DNA from 2 places in the Streptomyces sp. NPDC001832 genome. Region 1 is predicted to be linked to the other one. Evidence: riboswitches for the same ligand, from Rfam matches in the RefSeq annotation. Region 1 holds a riboswitch; the other holds the start of a gene.
The links. A riboswitch is a leader RNA that binds a small molecule or an ion and turns the genes downstream of it on or off. The one in region 1 is predicted to bind thiamine pyrophosphate.
Positions count from the first base shown of each region.

Region 2: another riboswitch for thiamine pyrophosphate. It lies ahead of thiD (bifunctional hydroxymethylpyrimidine kinase/phosphomethylpyrimidine kinase); the one in region 1 lies ahead of thiO (glycine oxidase ThiO).

Region 1 covers NZ_JBEOYU010000001.1:304,010-314,275, reverse strand. The annotation lists gene pknB (Stk1 family PASTA domain-containing Ser/Thr kinase) at 1-351, opposite strand, end outside; gene ABT115_RS01455 (thiazole synthase) at 462-1,256, opposite strand; gene thiS (sulfur carrier protein ThiS) at 1,259-1,477, opposite strand; gene thiO (glycine oxidase ThiO) at 1,474-2,658, opposite strand; TPP riboswitch at 2,656-2,769, opposite strand; gene ABT115_RS01440 (NAD(P)/FAD-dependent oxidoreductase) at 2,935-4,116, shown strand; gene ABT115_RS01435 (Rv2175c family DNA-binding protein) at 4,185-4,550, shown strand; gene thiE (thiamine phosphate synthase) at 4,653-5,306, shown strand; gene metF (methylenetetrahydrofolate reductase [NAD(P)H]) at 5,406-6,323, shown strand; gene ABT115_RS01420 (hypothetical protein) at 6,372-7,352, shown strand; gene ABT115_RS01415 (phytoene desaturase family protein) at 7,438-8,973, opposite strand; gene ABT115_RS01410 (DUF4126 domain-containing protein) at 9,062-9,661, opposite strand; gene ABT115_RS01405 (TetR/AcrR family transcriptional regulator) at 10,044-10,266, opposite strand, start outside.
Region 2 covers NZ_JBEOYU010000003.1:195,288-205,553, forward strand. The annotation lists gene ABT115_RS04460 (ABC transporter ATP-binding protein) at 1-1,678, shown strand, start outside; gene ABT115_RS04465 (polyamine ABC transporter substrate-binding protein) at 1,773-2,879, shown strand; gene ABT115_RS04470 (ABC transporter permease) at 2,876-3,700, shown strand; gene ABT115_RS04475 (ABC transporter permease) at 3,697-4,494, shown strand; gene ABT115_RS04480 (ABC transporter ATP-binding protein) at 4,491-5,513, shown strand; gene thiD (bifunctional hydroxymethylpyrimidine kinase/phosphomethylpyrimidine kinase) at 5,578-6,375, opposite strand; TPP riboswitch at 6,642-6,736, opposite strand; gene ABT115_RS04490 (hypothetical protein) at 6,932-7,192, opposite strand; gene ABT115_RS04495 (hypothetical protein) at 7,189-7,509, opposite strand; gene ABT115_RS04500 (hypothetical protein) at 7,564-7,806, opposite strand; gene ABT115_RS04505 (hypothetical protein) at 7,949-8,200, shown strand; gene ABT115_RS04510 (aminotransferase class V-fold PLP-dependent enzyme) at 8,197-9,345, shown strand; gene ABT115_RS04515 (aminopeptidase P family protein) at 9,439-10,266, opposite strand, start outside.

The sequences.
Region 1 (10,266 bases):
GGCCCTCGGCTGCAGGGCGCCGCGCTCGCGCAGCACGTCGCGCAGGGTGCAGCCCGCGACGTACTCCATCGCGAGGTAGACGTACTGCCCCTGGGCGCCCTGGTCGAAGACCGCGACCACATTGGGGTGCGCGAGCCGGGCCACGGACTTGGCCTCGCGTATGAAGCGCTCGACGAACGAGGCGTCGGTGGCGAGCGCCGGGTGCATCACCTTGAGGGCGAGCACCCGGTCGAGCCGGGTGTCCACGGCCCGGTAGACCGTGGCCATGCCGCCCACGGCGATGCGGGCATCGACGCGGTAGCGGCCGTCGAGCAGCTGCCCGACGAGAGGGTCCTGGAGGGTCGTATCCACGCATGCGAGTCTACGAGCCGCCACGGACACGGCCCACTCGCCGGGGCAGCCCCGGGCCGTACTGCAGCCGAGCCGTGACAGGGACACGCGGCCCACGGCACCCCGGTGGGTCAGAACGCCGGGCGCTCCGGGTCCAGCACCGCGCGTCCCTCCACCGGCGACGAGGCCTCGGCGAAGTGGCGGCGCGGGATACGGCCCGCGCGGTACGCCAGCCGCCCGCCCTCCACCGCGTGCCGCATCGCCGCGGCCATCAGTTCGGGCTCCTGGGCCCTGGTCACCGCCGACGCCAGCATCACCGCCGCGCACCCCAGCTCCATCGCCAGCGCCGCGTCCGAGGCCGTCCCGGCACCCGCGTCGAGAATCACCGGCACCCGGGCCTGCTCGACGATCAGCTGGAAGTTGTGCGGATTGCGGATGCCGAGGCCGGAGCCGATGGGGGAGCCGAGCGGCATGACCGCCGCGCACCCCACGTCCTGGAGCCTGCGGGCCAGCACCGGATCGTCATTGGTGTACGGCAGCACCGTGAAGCCGTCGTCCACCAGGGTCTCCGCGGCGTCCAGCAGTTCGATCGGGTCGGGCAGCAGGGTGCGCTCGTCGGCCACCACCTCCAGCTTGATCCAGTCGGTGCCGAGCGCCTCGCGGGCCAGTCGGGCGGTCAGTACGGCCTCGCCCGCGGTGAAGCAGCCCGCCGTGTTGGGCAGGACCCGGATGGAGAGTCGCTGGAGCACGGAGAGCACCGAGCCCTGGACGGTCGGATCGAGGCGGCGCATCGCGACGGTGGTCAGCTCGGTGCCGGAGGCGGTCAGGGAGCGTTCCAGCACGTCGAGGCCGGGTGCCCCGCCGGTCCCCATGATCAGCCGGGAGCCGAAGGTGATGTCGCCGAGGACGAAGAGGTCGTCGGACATGGTCAGCCTCCCTGGACCGCGGTCAGGACCTCGATGCGGTCACCGTCGCTGAGTGCGGCGGTGGGCCACTGGCCGCGCGGGACGACGGTCTCGTTGACGGCGGCCGCGACGCCGGAGTGCGCGGCGGTCAGGGTGGCGACAAGGGTGTCCAGGGTGGTGCCCGCGGCGAGGAAACGGACCTCGCCGTTCACGGACACGGAGAGCGGTGCGGGCTCGGTCATGCGGACTGCTCCTGACGTACGGAGGCGGCGGCGGACGAGAAACGGTGTGGGGTGAAGGGGCGGGCCAGCTCGGGCAGCTCGCCCTCGGCCAGCAGCTGAGCCATGACGTCACCGGTGACGGGGGTGAGCAGCACCCCGTTGCGGTGGTGGCCGGTGGCGAGGTGGAGGCCGGGCAGGGCGGTGGGCCCGAGCAGCGGGGCGTTGTCGGGGGAGGCGGGGCGCAGGCCGGCCCGGGTCTCGGTGAGCGGTAGTTCGGTGATGCCGGGCACCAGTTCGTGGGCATCCCGCAGCAGCTCGTAGACGCCGCCCGCGGTGACGGTGGTGTCCCAGCCCATCTCCTCGGTGGTGGCGCCGACGACCAGTTCGCCGTTCTCGCGCGGTACGAGATAGACATGGCTGCCCCGGACGACGGCCCGGACCGTCCGGGTGAGGAAGGGTGCGTACACGGCGGGCACGGTCAGCCGCAGCACCTGCCCCTTCACCGGCCGGACCGGCGGTACGACCTCGTCCGGCAGCCCCGGGAGCCGGCCGCTGAGGCTGCCCGCGGCGAGCACGACCTGGTCGGCGGCGAGCTCCGTACCCCCGGCGAGTACGGCTCCGGCGGCCTGGTCGCGCATCACCGTCAGACGCTCCACCCAGCCGCGGTGGAAGACCACCCCTGCCCGTTCGCAGGCGGTCAGCAGCGCGGCGGCCAGCCGACGGGGGTCGATCTGATGGTCGCCGTCGACCCGCAGACCGCCGCGGACGCCCGGCGCGAGCATCGGCTCCAGGCGACGGCATTCGCGGCCGGTGAGCCACTGCGAATCCAGGCCCGACCGCTGCTGCAGGGCGTGCAGCTCCCGCAGATGGGCACGGTCGTCGGAGTCCAGCGCGACGGCCAGGGTGCCGCAGGCGCGGAAGCCGGTCTCCTGTCCGCTCGCCGCCTCCAGCTCGGCCACGAAGGCCGGATAGCGGGCGGCCGAGGCGACATTGAGGCCCAGCAGCATCTGTTCGCCGTAGTGGAGTTCGGTGACGGCGGCCAGCATGCCGGCAGCCACTCGGGCGGCCCCGCCGCCCGGTTCGGGATCGACGACCGCGGTGCCCAGTCCGCGTTGCGCGGCCCGCCAGGCGGTCACCAGACCGATGATCCCGCCCCCGATGACAAGGACGTCGGATCCGTTTTTGTTCCGAGAAGAACGCATGGGCGTCCAGCCCCTCCCTTCGCCGGCATGACCCGGATCAGGTTCGTACGGTCGGAGGCCGCCGCAGCCTCCCTCTCAGCCCGGTGCGTCCGGGCTCCCGCGAGTGTTTCCGTCGGCCACCCTAAACCCCGTCCCTCGCGGGACGAGCACGGTGGAAGAACTCCCCCCTTCCCTGACGATCCGTCAGATGCTTAAGGTGTACGGGTGAGCGAGCAGCGGCAGTCAGAGCAGCAGGACCGGCGGGCCGGGCGCCGCGTCGTCATCGTCGGCGCGGGCATGGCCGGCGTGCAGACGGCGGTGGCCCTGCGGGAACAGGGCTTCGCCGGCCCCGTCACCCTGATCGGCGCCGAGCCGCACCAGCCCTACGACCGGCCTCCGCTGTCCAAGGCGGTGCTGCTCGGCAAGGCCGAGGGCTCCGCCTTCGATGTCGACTTCGAGGCGCTGGACATCGATCTGCAACTGGGCCGCGAGGTCGCCGGTGTGCGGCCGGGCGCGCATGAGCTGGACACCCTGTCAGGGCCCGTTCCCTACGACGTCCTGGTGATCGCGACCGGCGCCGAACCGGTCGTCCTGCCCGGTGCCGAGGGAGTTCCCGGGGTCCATCTGCTGCGCACCCTCGACGACGCGGCACGGCTGCGGCCCGTCCTCGACCGGCAGCACGGTGTCGTGGTCGTCGGCGCGGGCTGGATCGGTGCCGAATTCGCCACCGCGGCCCGCGCCGCCGGCTGCGAGGTCACCGTCGTCGAGGCCGCCGACCGGCCCCTCGCGGGCGCGCTGCCCGCCGAGGTCGCCGCTCCGATGACCGCCTGGTACGCCGAGAGCGGCGCCGAACTCCTCACCGGAGCCCGGGTCGCCCGCATCGAACCCGGCCGGGTGATCCTCGCGGACGGCCGCACGATCCCGGCCGGAGCGGTCGTCGTCGGAATCGGCGCACGGCCCGCCACCGGCTGGCTGGCCGACTCCGGCATCGCGCTCGGCCCCGACGGATCGGTGACCGCCGACGGGGCGCTGCGCACCTCGCTGCCCGATGTGTACGCGGTCGGTGACTGCGCCTCGTTCCCCTCCGCCCGGTACGGCGAACGCCTTCTCATCCACCACTGGGACAACGCCCTCCAGGGCCCGCGGACCGCCGCCGCCAACATCATCGGGGCGGGGGCCGAGGACGGCCCGGCGCCGCAGACGTACGACCCCGTGCCGTACTTCTGGTCCGAGCAGTTCGACCGGTTCGTGCAGTACGCGGGCCATCACGGGAGCGCCGACACCCTGTTGTGGCGCGGCGATCCGGCCGGTCCCTCCTGGTCGGTGTGCTGGCTGCGGGACGGCGTCCTGGTCGCGGTCCTCGCCGTCGGCCGGCCACGTGATCTGGCGCAGGGGCGCAAGCTCATCGAGGCGGGGGTGCGGCTCGATCCGGCACGGGCCGCCGACCCCTCCGTACCGCTGAAGTCGGCAACCCTCTGACGCGTTCCGTACCCCCGTACGGTCGGCCTGGCTACCGACTGTCGGTCCGGGATGGCACGCTTGTCCCTGTGACCGAGATTGACGCAAAGATCGATGCTCTCGTCCCCGCCTGGCTCCACCTTCCCGACATCGCCGAAATGCTCGGTGTCGAGGTGACACGCGTGCGGCAGCTGGTCAAGGAGGGCCAGCTCATCGCCGTACGCCGTGGTGAGAACCGGGCGCTCCAGGTGCCCGCCGCCTTCGTCGCGGGCAACAAGGTGGTCAAGGGCCTCTCCGGAACCCTGACGCTCCTGAAGGACGACGGCTTCACCGACGAAGAGATGCTGGAATGGCTCTTCACCCCCGACCCGACCCTGCCGGGCACCCCTGCCCAGGCGCTGAGCGAGAATCGCGGCACGGAGGTGAAGCGCCGCGCCCAGGCGCTCGCCGTCTGACCGCAGGCCGCATGTGAGGGTGCGGGCCGCGCTGCAGTGCGGCCCGCATCCCCGCGCCGTACCGGCAACCGCTCCACAACGCTCTCCAGGGGGAACCGCACCATGTCCACGCCTCGCGCCCTGCTGTCCGATGCCCGGCTCTATCTGTGCACGGACGCCCGCAGGCGCCAAGGTGACCTCCCCGAGTTCCTCGACGCCGTCCTCTCCAGCGGGGTGGACATCGTCCAGTTGCGCGACAAGAGCATGGAAGCGGCCGAGGAGATCGAACACCTGGCGGTCTTCGCCGAAGCCTGCAGGCGCCACGGCAAGCTCCTCGCGGTGAACGACCGGGCTGACGTCGCCCACGCCACCGGCTCCGATGTACTGCACCTCGGCCAGGGCGACCTGCCGGTCCCCGCCGCCCGCGCCATCATCGGCCAGGACGTGGTGATCGGCCGCTCCACCCACGCCGAGTCCGAGGTCGACGCTGCCGTCGCCGAGCCCGGCGTGGACTACTTCTGCACCGGCCCCTGCTGGCCCACCCCGACCAAGCCCGGCCGGCACGCACCGGGCCTGGACCTCGTGCGGTACGCAGCGTCGCTGCACCAGCGGCGCCCCTGGTTCGCCATCGGCGGGATCGACGCGAGCAATCTCGATGAGGTGCTGGACGCCGGAGCGCGCCGGGTGGTCGTCGTACGGGCGATCACCGAGGCCACCGATCCGGCCGCCGCCACCGCCGAGCTGGCCAAGAGAATCCGGGCGCGCGCCGGAGCGTGATTCGGCCAGATGTCCGAAGGGTGGACAAACAACCGGTCAATTCGGGCAATTAACGCTGGCCTGGTCCTGTGGCCGTCGCGCTCTGGTTAACCTGCCGGTATGGCCCTTGGCACACCCTCTACCAGGACAGACCACGCGCGCACGGTGCGTGAGTTCCTCGCTACCGGCAAGACTTCGTATTCGTTCGAGTTCTGGGCGCCCAAGACCGAGAAGGGTGAGCGGAATCTCTGGAATGCGCTGCGCCGCGTCGAGGCGGTGGGACCGAGCTTCGTCTCCGTGACCTACGGGGCCGGTGGCTCCACCCGTGCCGGGACGGTCAAGGCCACCCAGCAGATCGCCGCCGATTCCACCCTCACCCCGGTCGCGCACCTCACGGCGGTCAACCACTCCGTCGCCGAGCTGCGCAACATGATCGGGCAGTACGCCGACGCCGGGATCCGGAACATCCTCGCCGTGCGCGGAGACCCGCCCGGCGACCCGATGGGCGAGTGGGTCGAGCACCCGCAGGGCTTGCGGTACGCGGCCGATCTCGTCCGGCTCATCAAGGAATCCGGCGATTTCTGTGTCGGCGTCGCGGCATTTCCCGAGATGCACCCGCGCTCGACCGACTGGGACACCGACATCCGGCATTTCGTGGACAAGTGCCGCGCCGGTGCCGACTATGCGATCACCCAGATGTTCTTCAATCCGGAGGACTATTTGCGGATGCGTGACCGCGTGGTCGCTGCGGGTTGCGAAACGCCGATCATTCCCGAGGTCATGCCGCTGACCAGCGTCAAGCAGTTGGACCGGTTTGCGCAACTCAGCAACGCGTCTTTCCCTTCCGCGCTGAAAGAACGCATCCTCGCCGTCAAGGATGATCCCGCCGCTGTACGCTCCATTGGCATCGACTTCGCAACGCAGTTCTGCGCGAGGCTGCGATCCGAGGGTGTCCCCGGACTGCACTTCATTACGCTCAACAACTCGACGGCGACGCTCGAAATCTACGAGAATCTCGGACTGCACAAGCAGTCGTGACCGGCCGTACCCGCCACGACCCGGGCGGTGGCCGTAGGAGGGGCGGGCATGGGCTGGACAGTCCTCTACATCGCGTTCGGAATCGTCGCGCTGTGGCTGCTCGGTGAGGTGCTCCTGCAGTACAAGGCGCGCCTTCGCTGGCGTCTGCTCGCCTTCGCAGGCTTCTGCTGCGTGGTCGTCGGCGTACTGATGCCGTCCGTGTTCGTCATCGCCGTCGGCACGATTGCGTTCGCGACCGGTCAGACCTACGTCACGCTGTCCTTCCGGCGCGGCTTCTCGACCGGCTGGGCGATAGGGGGCGGCCCCGGCGAGAGCCGTCGCCGCCGGGGCGGGAGCGACCGAGACAGGCGCGAGCCCACTCTCGAGGTGTCGGACCTGGAGATGGAGCACGACGAGCAGGTCTTGCAGCGGGCGGACGCCGTGGCACCGGGCCCTGCGGTCTACGAGTTGGAGCCGCTGCCGGACGACACGGGGCAGTACGGCATCTACGGCGATCACCCGCAGGCGCAGCAGGGACAGAACCAGGGCGGGCAGCCCGGGCAACAGCCCCAGCACGCCGCGTACGACCCCTACGCCGACCACTCCGCGTACGCGGCGGCGGGCCAGGACGTGTACGCAGGTCAGGGCTCCTTTGCAGGTCAGGGCTCCTTCGGCGATCAGGACCCCTTCGCCGGGCAGGAGTCCTTCGCCGGGCAGCACGACTACGGCACGGGCCAGCAGCAGTACGCCGCGTACTCCGACCCGTACATCGGGACCGGCACCACCGGCGGCTCCACGCAGTACGTCTCGTACGACAGCTACGGCAACGGCTACGACAGCCACGGCAACGGCTTCGACAGCCACGGTGGCCGACAACAGCAGTACGCCGCCGATCCGTACGCCCTTGAGACCCCGCCCGGCGGTGTCTGGGTGCCTCAGCAGCGCGAGGGCGAGCAGTACCCGTCCGCCCCCCCGGAGCAGCCCACAGAGCCTGCCCCGTACCCCAACGGCTACGACACCGGCTACAACGAGCAGCCGTACCGCTACTGACGGGCGGCCCGGCAGGGGCAGGGGTCTGCAGGGGTGACCGAAGACAGGACGACCCGGCACCCCGGAGGCGCCGACGGCCTCTCCCTCATTGGGAGCCCCGGAACCCGTCCCCCTCCACGATCAGCCCGGCGACCAGAGCCCCCGACATCCCCGCGTGGGCCAGCCCGCCACCCGGATGCGACCAGCCACCCGCGGTGTAGAGCCCCGGCAGCCGGGTGCGGTTGCTCGGATGCAGATACGCGCCCTTTGCCCCGGCCAGCGCGGGCGCGGGCACCGAGCCGTCCTCGGTGCCGGTGTCGGTCGCCGTCTCGGCCGGGGTCCGCACCTCGGCGTGGAGCAGCCGCTCCCGTATGCCGGGCACGGCCGCACCGGCCGCCTCGATCAGTGCGTCGGCACACCGCTCGCGCAGCGCCGTGTCCATCCAGTCCACCGCCCCGTGCGGGGCGACCGTCGCCATCAGCGTCACTGCCTCGTGCGCGTCGTCGGGGCGGGTCGACGGGTCGTCCGGGCGCAGCACTGTCACCGTGGGACGGTCGGCGAGCCCTCCGCCGAACACCGCCTCGCGCTCCGCCGCGCCGTCCGCCGGGTGCACCAGGGTCCGGTGTACGGCATCCGCGGGCCGGGCGCCGCGCAGCGACAGCAGGACCAGGAACCGGCCCGGCACCACCCCCTGCCCCTGCCCCTGCCCCTGCCCCTGCCGAGGCTGCGCCGCGACATCGCCGTCCCGCCAGAGCTCCTGACCGGGCACCAAACCCGGATGCGGACGGGCACCCAGCACCACATGCTCGGCCTCGGCAACCGTTCCGTCCAGGAGCTCGACGCCCGCCGCACGGCCGTCCTTCTCGACGACCCGGGCCACCTCGCCGCCGAAAACGAACTCCACCTTCCGGGCCAGACACCGCTCGTACACCGCCTGTGCCAGGGCCCGGATCCCGCCGGAGACGTACCAGCTGCCGAAGGTCTCCTCCATGTACGGCAGCAGGGCGGCCGCCGCCGGGGCGCGCAGCGGGTCGAGCCCGTACGACAGGGCGTACCCGTCGAGCAGGGCGGCCAGCCGGGGGTCCGAGAGCTCCCACGCGCCGACCTCCGTCACCGTGCGCGCCTGACGGGCCGAGCGCAGCAGTCGGCGCTGCCGGATCGCCGGATACGGATCACGGCCGAGCACCTGCCAGTCGGAGCGCAACGGCTCCTCCAGCAGCGGACGCCGGGACCGGTCCCAGGCGTCGCGGGCCCGGTCGAGGAACTCGCCCCAGGCCGCGCCCGCGCCGTCCCCGAGCGCGGTGTCCAGGGCGGCGACCACCCCGGCCCGTGAGGCATTCGGCAGCGAGACCGCCGTGCCGTCCGCGAAGATGTGACGGCTCGCCGGATCGACCTGGGTCACGGTGACGCACTGCTCCAGCGGCTCCTTGCCCGTCTTCACGAACAAGTCGCGGTAGACCGCGGGAAGATGCAGCAGCGTGGGACCGGTGTCGAAGGCGAAGCCCTCATGGGCATACTGGCCGACCGAGCCGCCGAAGGTCTCCGACCGCTCGTACACCGTCACCCGGTGGCCTGCCACGGCGAGCCGAGCAGCCGCCGCCATCGCGCCCATCCCGGCGCCGATCACCGCAATTCGTGCCATGCCAGTGACCTTAACGGCCGCCTGTGACACTCACGCCCTCCCCCACGACATGGAGCGGGCTCTCGACGCCCTGCCACTCCACCACGGACTACGGGACAGCCCTTAGGCGGTTCTCCTCGCGGCGCCGGGCGCTGCGGCGCAGGAACCGGCGGATTCGGGAAGCCAGGAAGATCAGCATCACCATGCCGAGCAGCAGCAGTGCCGCGGCGATGACCGCGGCCGCCAGCGGATGGAATATCGCGAACGTGACGATCCCCGCGACACCCAGATCCTCGGCCATACTCACCGCGAAATTGCTGAACGGCTCGGGGGAGGTGTTGACCCCCATCCTGGTGCCGGCCTTCACCAGATGGCTCATCAGCGCGGTGGAACCGCCGACGGCCCCGGCCGCGAGCTCCGGCAGCGAACCGCTCTCGCCGGCCAGCAGCGCCGCCACGACGGCACCGGCGACCGGCCTGACGACCGTGTGCACCGAGTCCCAGACCGAGTCCACGTACGGGATCTTGTCCGCCACCGCATCGCACAGGAAGAGCACACCGGCCACGACGAGGACATCGGTGCGCTGCAGCGATGAGGGCACCTCGTCGGTGATCCCGGTCGCGCCGAAGACACCGAGCAGCAGGACCACCGCATAGGCGTTGATCCCGCTCGCCCAGCCGCTCGTGAACACCAGAGGGAGTACGGACACGGACGCGATCGTAACCAGGCGCCGATCGGCTCGGAGTGGGGTTCGGTGCGCGCCCTGAGTATCTGTACCCAGACAACGAAATGAGTAGGTGCGCGGATGGGCCCCCACCTGCGCGGACGGGAGAGTGGACCCCACGGAAGGGCGCGGCACCGGCACCGCCGACACGGGGCGGCGGAACGGGCGCGGCGCTCCTTCCGGTACGGGGGAGCACGACGGAGAGCCCGATGACCACGGGGGAAGACGGGGGTCACGGGGGAGGTTCTCCGGCTGCACAGCAGACGCCGGTCCGGCGCAGGCTCGGGGGGATCGAGCCTGCGTCGGACCGGCGTCTTTGTGTGTGCTGGTGTGCCTGGCCGCGTCGGTGTGCCCGGCCGGGGGCGGGTCAGCGCCCGCTGACCCGCCCGTGCAGCAGCAGCGACAGCGCCGAGTGCACGTCGTCGATCGACCGCTCCGGCTGGAACGCCTGCCAGTCCAGGGCCGCCACCAGCACCATGCCGACCAGGGCGGCGGCCGTCAGCGGGATGTCGATCTCCTCACTGAGCTCACCGTTCTTCACGCCCTCGCGCAGCACCTCCTCGACCACGGCGACAGCCTCCTGACGCACC
Region 2 (10,266 bases), on a different contig from region 1:
CGGCATCAGCTACGTCGCGCCGCTGCTCGTCGCGAAGCTCGTCGGCCGAATCGCCGGCGACGCCGAGATCGCCATCGGCTCGACTCTGCCCTACATCCTCGGCTTCGCCGGCGTCCTGCTGCTCGCGGAGATGCTGTGGCGCATCGGCCTGCACTGCCTGAACCGCCTCGACGCCCTCGGCATCGAGCATCTGTACGTGATCGGCATGGACGAGCTGTTCGCCAAGGACGCCGCGTTCTTCCACGACAATTTCGCCGGGTCGCTGACCAAGCGCGTCCTGAGCTTCGCCTCCCGCTTCGAGGAGTTCGTCGACACGCTGACGTTCTCGGTCGTGGGCAGCTTCGTGCCCCTGGTGTTCGGGTCGGTGGTGCTGTGGCGCTACGAGCCGCTGCTCGTTGTCGGGCTCTTGGCGATGATCGCACTGACCGCGCTGTGCGTGACGCCCCTCATCCGCCGCCGCCAGGCGCTCGTCGCCCAGCGCGAGGAGGCGATCGCTCGGGTGTCGGGCCACGTCGCCGACAGCCTGATGAACATGGACACGGTCCGGGCGTTCGCCGCCGAGGCACGCGAGGCCGCCGAGCACCGGTCCCGCGTCGCGGCGTCGCGGCGGCTCACGTTGCGGTCGTGGGACTACGGCAACCTGCGCATCGACACGCTGGTCGCGCCGATGTCCGTGCTGACCAACGCGCTGGGCCTGCTGCTCGCGGTCACGATCGGCGGGGGTGGCCACGGCGTGGAGGCGATCGTGGTCGCCTTCACGTACTACACCAACGCGACGCGGATCATGTTCGAGTTCAACCAGATCTACCGCCGTCTGGAGAGCTCGATGACGGAGGCAGCGCAGTTCACCGAACTGCTGCTGAAGCCGGCGACCGTGCTCGACCCGGCGTCGCCGGAGCCGCTGCTGCCTGGGGCCGCCGACGTCCACTTCGAGAACGTGACCTTCGCCCACGCAGGCGCGGAGCCGCTCTTCGAGGGCCTCGAGCTGGCTGTGCCCAATGGGGCGAAGATCGGTCTCGTCGGCCGGTCCGGCGGGGGCAAGACCACGCTCAGCCGGCTGCTGCTGCGGATGACTGACATCGACGCCGGCCGGATTTTGATCGGGGGGCAGGACATCAGCATGCTGCGCCAGGCCGACCTGCGCAGCCTGATTGCCTACGTGCCGCAGGACCCGGCGATGTTCCACCGCACGCTGCGGGACAACATCGCGTTCGCCCGGCCGGACGCCACCGACGCCGAAATCCGCCGCGCGGCCGAGGCGGCGCACGTCACGGAGTTCGCCGACGCGCTGCCGGACGGCTTCGACACCATGGTGGGCGAGCGCGGTGTCAAGCTGTCCGGCGGACAGCGCCAGCGGGTCGCCCTCGCCAGGGCGATCCTGCGCGACGCGCCGATCCTGCTGCTCGACGAGGCGACCAGCGCCCTGGACTCCGAGAGCGAGATCCTCGTCCAGGAGGCGCTGTGGCGGCTCATGGAGGGACGCACGGCGCTCGTGGTGGCACACCGGCTGAGCACGGTCGCCACCATGGACCGGCTCGTCGTCCTCGATCGCGGACGGATCGTCGAGCAGGGCACCCACCAGGAGCTACTCGCTTCGGAGGGCGCCTACGCGAAGCTGTGGCAGCACCAGTCGGGCGGCTTCCTCGACGACAGCCCTGCGCGGGCCGACCTGCGCTGAAGGCGAGCTCGGCCGACCAACGCCCCATTGTGCAAGAGGCGACGTGATGCGAGACTCGCGCTGCAACTTGGGCTTCGGCAGGGGGAGTTGTGACATGAGGGGCATGCGTGCGGTGAGTGCGGTGGCTACGGGCCTTGCCCTGCTACTGCTCATGGGTTGCGGAGAAGGCGACAACCGGAGCAACGGCCCGGACACACTCGACCCGAAGGCCGACATCACCAAGCAGTCCCTCACGGTCTCCATCTGGGACGGCTACAGCCCCGAGGACCTCCCCGCGCGGGTCAAGAAGAACCTCGGTGTCCCGGTGAAAGTCGCGCACCACGCCACCAACGAAGAGATCATGGCCAAGCTGACGGCCGGCGGCGCGGCGGGGAGCGACAGCGCTGTCGATGTCGCCTTCGTCTCCGGCCAGTACGCCCAGGCCCTGAACGAGGCCGGACTTCTCGAGCCCATCCACGCGGAGCTGATTCCGAACCTCAAGAATCTCTATCCCGAGGCCCGGCAGCTCGCCTACGACAAGGGCAACACCTTCTCCGTCCCCTACACCTGGGGGACGACCGGGATCTGCTACCGCTCCGACCTGGTGAAGCAGCCCCCGACCAGCTGGAACGGCCTCCTGAGGCCCCCGCCCGCGCTGAAGAAGAAGGTCACCATGATGACCACCGAGCGCTGGCTGGCCCTCCCCGCGCTCAAGGTGCTCGGTCACTCCGTCAACACCACCAGCGACCAGGAACTCACCGCCGCCCGCACCCTGCTCCTCGACGCCAAGAAAGACCTGCTCGCCTACGACGACACCACCTTCGGTGACCGGCTGGTCAAGGGCGAGGCGGCCATGGCCGAGGCGTGGGACGGCTGGTGCCCGACCAGCGACCCGAAGATCAAGTTCACCGTGCCGAAAGAGGGCAGCGATCTCTGGGTCGACACGATGGTCGTGCTGAAGTCCTCCAAGAACAAGGAGGCCGCGCACGCCCTCATCAACTACATCCTCGACCCGGATATCCACCGCTGGGCTGCTGAGAACATCCTTTACAAAGTGCCCAACAAGGCCGCCATGGAACAGCTCGACCCGAAAGTGCTCGCGGCCAACGCACCACTGCGCATGCCCCCGGCCGAACTGCTGAAGGGCGAGTCCATCGTCGATGTCGGCGAGGCAGCCACGAAGTACACCCGGCTGTCGACCGAGGTAGCCGCCGGCTCATGAAGCGGTGGCCGCTGACCGGGCCCGGCCTGACCTATCTGACCGTCCTCATGGCCATCCCTCTGGGCCTGGTGCTGAGTTACGCCTTCCTCCGGCGCGGCCGCTTCGGCGGCGTCGTGTACGAGCCGACCACCGAAAACCTCACCCGCCTCGCCGACCCGCTCTACGCCGACGTCGTCCTCCACTCCGCCTGGATCGCAGCCCTCACCACCGTCCTCGCCCTCCTGATCGGCTATCCGACGGCTTACGTGATCGCCGGCCTCCCGCGCCGCCGGCAGACGATCGCCCTGATCGCCGTCGTCCTGCCGTTCTGGACCAGCTTCCTCATCCGCATCTACGCCTGGATCGTGCTGCTGAGCGGTCCCGGCTGGCTCAACAAGGCGCTGGGCGCGGTCGGCCTGAGCCCGGTGGACGTCCTGTACACCGACGCCGCCGTCACCGTCGGACTGCTGTACGCGTATCTGCCACTGATGATCCTGCCGCTGTACGCGTCCCTCAGCCGGTTCGATCCGCAGCTGCGCGAGGCGGCCGAGAATCTGGGCGCCGGACCGTGGACCACCTTCCGCACGGTGACACTTCCGCTCACTCTTCCCGGGGTCCTCACAGGTTGCCTCTTCGTCTTCGTACCGAGCTTCGGTAACTTCGTCGTCCCCGAACTGCTCGGCGGAGGGCGGTCGGTGATGGTCGGCAACCTCATCCGTGACCAGTTCCTCAAGGCCCGCGACTGGCCTTTCGGCTCGGCGCTCGCGCTCGCGCTGCTGGCCGTGCTGATGGTGTTGCTCTTCGCGCAGGCGTGGGCGGCGAGGAGGTACGCGACCCGATGACGAACATCCCGAACCGGCTGTTGACGCGCCTTCCGTTCTGGCTGACGTACGTCTTCCTCTACTCGCCCGTCGTCGTCCTCGTCGCCATGTCGTTCAACGCTGGCGGCTCTCCGTACGCCTTCGAGGGGTTCAGCCTGCGGTGGTACGGCGAACTGGCAGGAGACGACGAGATCCTGCACGGGCTCTTCAACACCCTGATCGTCGCGGCGGGGTCCGCGGCGCTGTCCACCGTCCTCGGTACTTTGCTCGCGGTCGGCGCAGGCCGTGACAACCGTTCACGGCTGCTGGACGCGGTGGCCCTGCTCCCCGCCGTCGTCCCCGATCTGCTGCTCGCCATCGGCCTGCTCGTCTTCTACGCGGCTGTCCAGCTCACTCTCGGCCTGCACAGCGTGCTGCTCGCGCACACCGTCTTCGGCACCGCCTTCGTCGCCGCGCTCGTACGGACCCGGCTGGCGCACACCGATCGCTCACTGGAGGAGGCATCCCGGGACCTAGGAGCGACACCGTCGGCGACGTTCGTCCGCATCACCCTGCCGTCCCTCGCGCCGGGCATCGCCGCCGGGGCGCTGCTCGCCTTCACGCTTTCCGTCGACGAGTTCGTCATCGCGTTCTTCACCGCCGCTCCGACCGAGCCGACGCTCCCGGTCGTCGTGTACTCGATGGTCCGCTTCGGCGTCACCCCGGAGATCAACGCGCTGGCGACACTGCTGCTGGCGGTCAGCTTCACCGCCGTCGTGGCCGCGCAGCGGCTCACCCGTACGACCAATCCCGGTGCTCCGGAGGCGACACGTTGATCAAGATCAAGGGGATCGACCACCATTTCGGGCGGACGCGGGCGCTGGACGGCGTCTCGCTGGACATCGGCGAGGGCGAGTTCTGCGCACTGCTCGGGCCGAGCGGCTGTGGCAAGACGACCCTGCTGCGCATCCTCGCCGGCTTCGAGACCCCGGACGCGGGCACGGTCACGCTCGACGGGAAGGACCTGCTGACCGTGGAGCCGCACCGGCGCCCGGTCAATCTGATGTTCCAGTCGTTCGCGCTCTTCCCGCACATGTCGGTCGAGCGGAACGTGGCGTACGGGCTGGAGCGGGAACGGCGTCCGCGCCGTGAGGTACGGGGACGGGTCGAGGAGGTCCTGGCCACGGTCGGCCTGACCGCGTTCGCCCGCCGCAGGCCGCACCAGCTCTCCGGCGGACAGCGCCAGCGTGTCGCTCTCGCCCGCGCGATCGTGAAGCGGCCCCGTCTGCTGCTGCTCGACGAGCCGCTGTCCGCGCTCGACAAGCAGGTGCGGGCTCACATGCAGCTGGAGCTGAAGCGGCTGCAGGAGGAGGTCGGCATCACCTTCCTCGTGGTCACGCACGACCAGGAGGAGGCGATGTCGCTCGCCGACCGGATCGCCGTCATGAACGCGGGCCGCATCGAGCAGACCGATGCTCCGGTGGCGCTGTACGAACACCCGCGCACCGCGTTCGTCGCGGGCTTCGTCGGAGCGAACAATCTCTTTCCGGGCCCGGACGGCATCACCGCCGTACGCCCGGAGCGCATCCGCATCGGCGACGGTGACAGCCACGGTGACGACGGCGGCGGCGGGCTCACGGGCACGGTCGTCGATGTCAGCTTCCACGGCGGTACGTCCCACATCGCCGTGCGCGTCCCGCAGCTGGACCAGCCGGTACTCGTCGCCGTCCAGGGTCCGTCCCGCGTTGTGTCCGGCGATCGGGTCCGTCTTTTCTGGCCGCCGGAGGCCGCCGTCCGCATTCCTGCCGGCCCGATCGCGGGGGAAGTCCATCACATCGCGGGGGAAGCGCCATGACGGAGCGCCGACTCGCTGTGCTGTTCGTACCGCAGAGCGCGTACGGCCCCCTCCTCCAACTGCGTCAGGTGCGCGTGTGGTTCCGCCAGCCGTGGTCCACCGGCCCGGTGCCGGCCCCCAGAGCGAACCCCGCCGCGATCGCCGCGGTGACGTAGTCCTTGGCCTGGCGGACGGCATCCGGAACCTGGCGGCCTTGCGCCAGGCCCACCGCGATGGCAGAGGCGAGCGTGCAGCCCGTGCCGTGGGTGTGGCGGTTGTCGTGCCGCGGGGCGCGCAGCCAGTGCTCCTCCTCGCCATCCGTCAGCAGGTCCACCGCCTCACCCGGCAGGTGGCCGCCCTTCACCACTACCCAGCGGGGCCCGTACGCGAGCAGCCGCGCGGCGGCGCGGCGCATACCTGCTTCGTCCGTCACCGTGATGCCGGTGAGCTGCGCGACCTCGTCGAGATTCGGCGTGGCCACCGTCGCGACCGGCAGCAACGCGGTCCGTACGGCATCCAGCGCGTCGTCGGCCAGCAGCTTGTCTCCGTGCTTGGACACGCTCACCGGGTCCACGACGACCGGGGCCACCACGTCCGACAACAGCTCGGCCACCACCGTGACCAGCTCGGGCGAGGAGAGCATCCCCGTCTTGACCGCCTGGACACCGATGTCGTCCACGACACTGCGGTACTGCGCGCGCACCGCCTCCACGGGGAGTTCCCATGCGCCCTGCACACCCAGGGAGTTCTGTGCCGTGACGGCCGTGAGCACGCTCATTCCGTGGGCGCCGAGCGCCAGCATGGTCTTCAGGTCGGCCTGGATTCCGGCTCCTCCGCCGGAGTCGGACCCGGCGATCGTCAGCACGCGGGGCGGCGCGGTCATGCGTGGTTCTCCTCTCGGTCTCGGGTCCATGCCCTGGCGTATGCGCGGGTCGCTGCAGAGACGGTGCGCTCGGCGGATGTCGAGGGCATTGGAAGTCGCTCCGAGCGGGAGGGGGTGGTGTCGGGGCGCCGGGGGACATCGGGATCCGTCGGCCGGCGACGGTCAGTCGCTGCGGGCGGTGGCGCAGCCGCAACGGAGCGTATGCCGCCAGGACCACGAGGAACGCCTCGTAGTGCGAGAGTCGGCGACGCGGTGGAAACATGCGTCAACGGCATGGAAGACATCCCTCCGCCAGTACGAACTGGTTCAGGTTCGACGGGTGTGATCTCAGCCCTCGAAGGGGGCACCCCGTGTCCGGTACCGCGGACAGACTAACCCGATCGCTCTGGCTCTCACATCGCCGGGACCGGTACTCCGTGCACAGCGCGCGGACGGAGCCTTCCGCGAATCGGCGTTCAGCGGTTTCGAAGGGGAGGCCGGCACGCGGCCTGCCCCAGCGCCTCACCGCCATCACAGCACGTGACCACCCGCGATGCCTTTACTCCTCGTACCCCGCTCACTTCCGGCTGACCTTGATGTGCTCGGTCAGGTTGCCGACCTCGCTGCCGAGTTTCTGCACAGGGCCGGCGAGGGAGGTCAGAGCGGACTCGATGTCGACCGCTGCGGCCGTGTAATGGTCCATGGCGGCTGCGTGCTCCACGTGTGCCCACACAGCGGCTTCGGCCACCAGCGCGTCGCGCTGAGGACTGGCAACCGGGTGCTGGGATGCCTGGGTAAGCAGCTCGCGGGCCTTTTGGCCAGGGTTTCTTTCGGTCATGGACCGGATCTTTCCAGCGGAAGCGAGGCGACGGGCGGGTTTCGGAGGAGGGACACGGAAGCGGTAGTGGAACTGGCACAGCGTGCATACGAGACGACGATCTCACGATCCCCCTTGCCCGGCCCGACCTGCCGGTCGGCGACCTGGGTGACCGCGACGACCTCGGCGCCCCGGGACGAAGCGTCGAATCCGCCCATCTCCCCGGCAGGTAACACCGTCGACGCGGTGGCGAGCGCCGGCGAAATCGGCGCCAGGGTGAGCAGCAGCGCGGCAAGGACGAGCAAGAGGCGGGCTCGGCGGATCGGGATGACGGGCATGGCGGCTCCCTGCGATCGGCAGTCACTGGCTCGGGCGTTCTCGTACCGGCTGGGTCAGCCCCGGTCGGGCGGGATCAGCAGTGCGTCCCCAACGGGGCGTTCACCGGTCGCGTCGGACGGTACGGCCTGTCCCACCCCGTGTAAACGGCGGACCCGGCGCCTCTCAGTCGGGTGCGCTCGTCCGTCGCGGCGACTGCGAGCGAAGCGCCCGCCCCTGGCCCGCCATCCCAGCGTTCCACCGTCGTAGTCGGCGGCTGCCCCGTCGAGCAGCAGCTCGTGGTGCAGGTGCTTGACCATTCATCAACTACCGTGAGATCCATTGCAATCCGTCAGAAAGGGTTGCTAGCGTGCCGCGCGCCCCGGGCCTCCGTGCCCCAGCTCTCAGCGCTCAGCCCTCAGCCCCCAGCCCTCAGCCCGAACCGAACCGGGAGAGAACCCGATGAAGCGTTCCCGCATGACGCTGCTCTCCGCCGTCGCGCTGCTCGCCTCGCTCGCTCCGCTCATGCCCCTCACTGCGAGCCGTGCCTCCGCCACCGAGACTCCCGCCACACAGGCATCCGCCTCCCCCGCCGTAGTCGCCGTGAGCGACCCCGGCTTCCAAGCCCGTACCGAGGTGATCGACAAAGTGACCTACACCAGTGTCCGCACCCGCGTGGCCCCGGGCCGGACCGTCACTGTCGAGGTCCGGTGACCGGGCCCGCGGCACCCGCCGCGTTTCCCGGCGGCGCCGGGTTGTTCCGGCTCGGCTCGCACGTGGCCCATCTCAACCACGGGTCCTTCGGCGCCGTTCCGGTCCCCGTCGCCGACGCCCACCGGCGGCTGACGGCAGAGGCCGCAACCGACCCCGACGCCTTCTTCCTCGGCGTCGCGGACCGGCTCGCCGAAGCCCGGACCCGTATCGCGGCCCATATGAACACGGAACCCGAGGGGGCCGCCTTCGTCACCAACGCCACCGAGGGCGCCAACCTGGTCCTCGACGCCCTGTGCCTGGCGCCCGACGACGAGGTTCTGGTGACCGACCACGGCTACGGCACGGTCGTCGCGGCCGCCGCCCGCCGGGCCCGTGTCATCACCGTCACCCTCGACCCGGCGCTGCCGGACGAGAGCGCGTTGCGCAAGGCGGTGCTCTCCGCGCTCACCCCCCGCACTCGAGTCGCCCTCCTCGACCAGATCAGCTCGCCCACCGCCCGCCTCATCGCCACCCCGGAGCTCATCGCCGACCTCGCCGAGCGCGGGGTGACCACGGTGGTCGACGGCGCCCACGCCCCCGGCATGCTCGCCGAACCCCTGGCCGGCGGGCCCGACTTCTGGTTCGGCAACCTGCACAAGTGGGCGTACGCTCCGCCGGGCAGCGCCCTGCTCGTGGTGTCCCCCACGCACCGGGGACGGGTTCCCGCGCCCGTGCCCTCCTGGGAGGACGACCGCGGCTTCCCTCGCGCGGTCGAGTACCGGGCCACCGCCGACTACACCGGCTGGCTCGCCGCCCCCGAGGGCCTCGACCTGCTCGCGGGCCTCGGTCCCGAACGTGTGCGCGCCCACAACAGTGCTCTGGCGGGCTACGGCGCCGAACTCCTCGCCCGCCTCCCGGGCGTGACCCCGCTGCCCGCCGACGACCGCCTCGCCATGCGTGCCCTGCGCCTGCCGCCCCGTCTCGCCCGCACCCATGCCGAGGCCGCTGCCCTGCGCGAGGAGATCGCGGCCCGGCTGGGCTGCCGGGTGCTGATCTGGCCCTGGCCGGGCGGCGGCGGCATCCGGATCTGCGGGCAGATCTACAACCTGCCCGCGGAGTACGAACGCCTCGCCGTGGCACTGCGGTCCCTTCTGGACGGGCGATAATGAGCCGGGGCCCTCCTCCGGGCCCCGGCGGCAGCACCGGTCGGCACCCGTTCACTGCGGGGCATCCGGCACCGGGCCCCTTCTTCGACGTAGTCAGCCGGCGAACCGGGCCATCCACTCCTCGACGTCGTCCGCCGAACGCGGCAGGCCCGCCGACAGGTTCTCGTGACCGTCGTCGGTGACGACCAGGTCGTCCTCGATCCGGACACCGATGCCGCGCCACTCCTCGGGCACGGTGAGATCGTCCGGCTGGAAGTACAGACCGGGCTCGACGGTGAGCACCATGCCCGGCTCCAGCACGCCGTCGACGTACTCCTCGTTCCGGGCCTGCGCACAGTCATGGACGTCCAGACCGAGCATGTGACCGGTGCCCGCCATCGTGAAGCGGCGCTGGAGGCCGAGCTCGTACGCGCGGTCGGCCGGACCCTCGATGAAACCCCACTCGACCAGCTGTGCCGCCAGGTGGCGCTGGGACGCCTCGTGGAAGTCCCGGTACGCGGCACCCGGCTTGACCGCTGCCATGCCGGCCTCCTGAGCCTCATACACCGCGTCGTAGACCTTGCGCTGCAGGGGCGTGAAGGTGCCGCTGATCGGCAGCGTGCGTGTGACGTCGGCGGTGTAGAGGGTGTGCGTCTCCACGCCGGCGTCAAACAGCAGCAGGTCCCCCGGGCGCACCGGACCGTCGTTGTCCGTCCAGTGCATGATCGTGGCGTGCTCGCCCGCGGCGCAGATCGAGCCGTAGCCGACGGCATTGCCCTCGAGGCGTGCACGGCGGAAGAACGTGCCCTCGATCCACCGCTCGGACGACGCGATCGCGCCGGAGAGTTCACCGATCACATCGGTGAATCCGCGCACCGTGGAATCCACGGCCTTGCGGAGCTCGGCGATCTCCCAGTCGTCCTTGATGAGGCGGAGATCGCT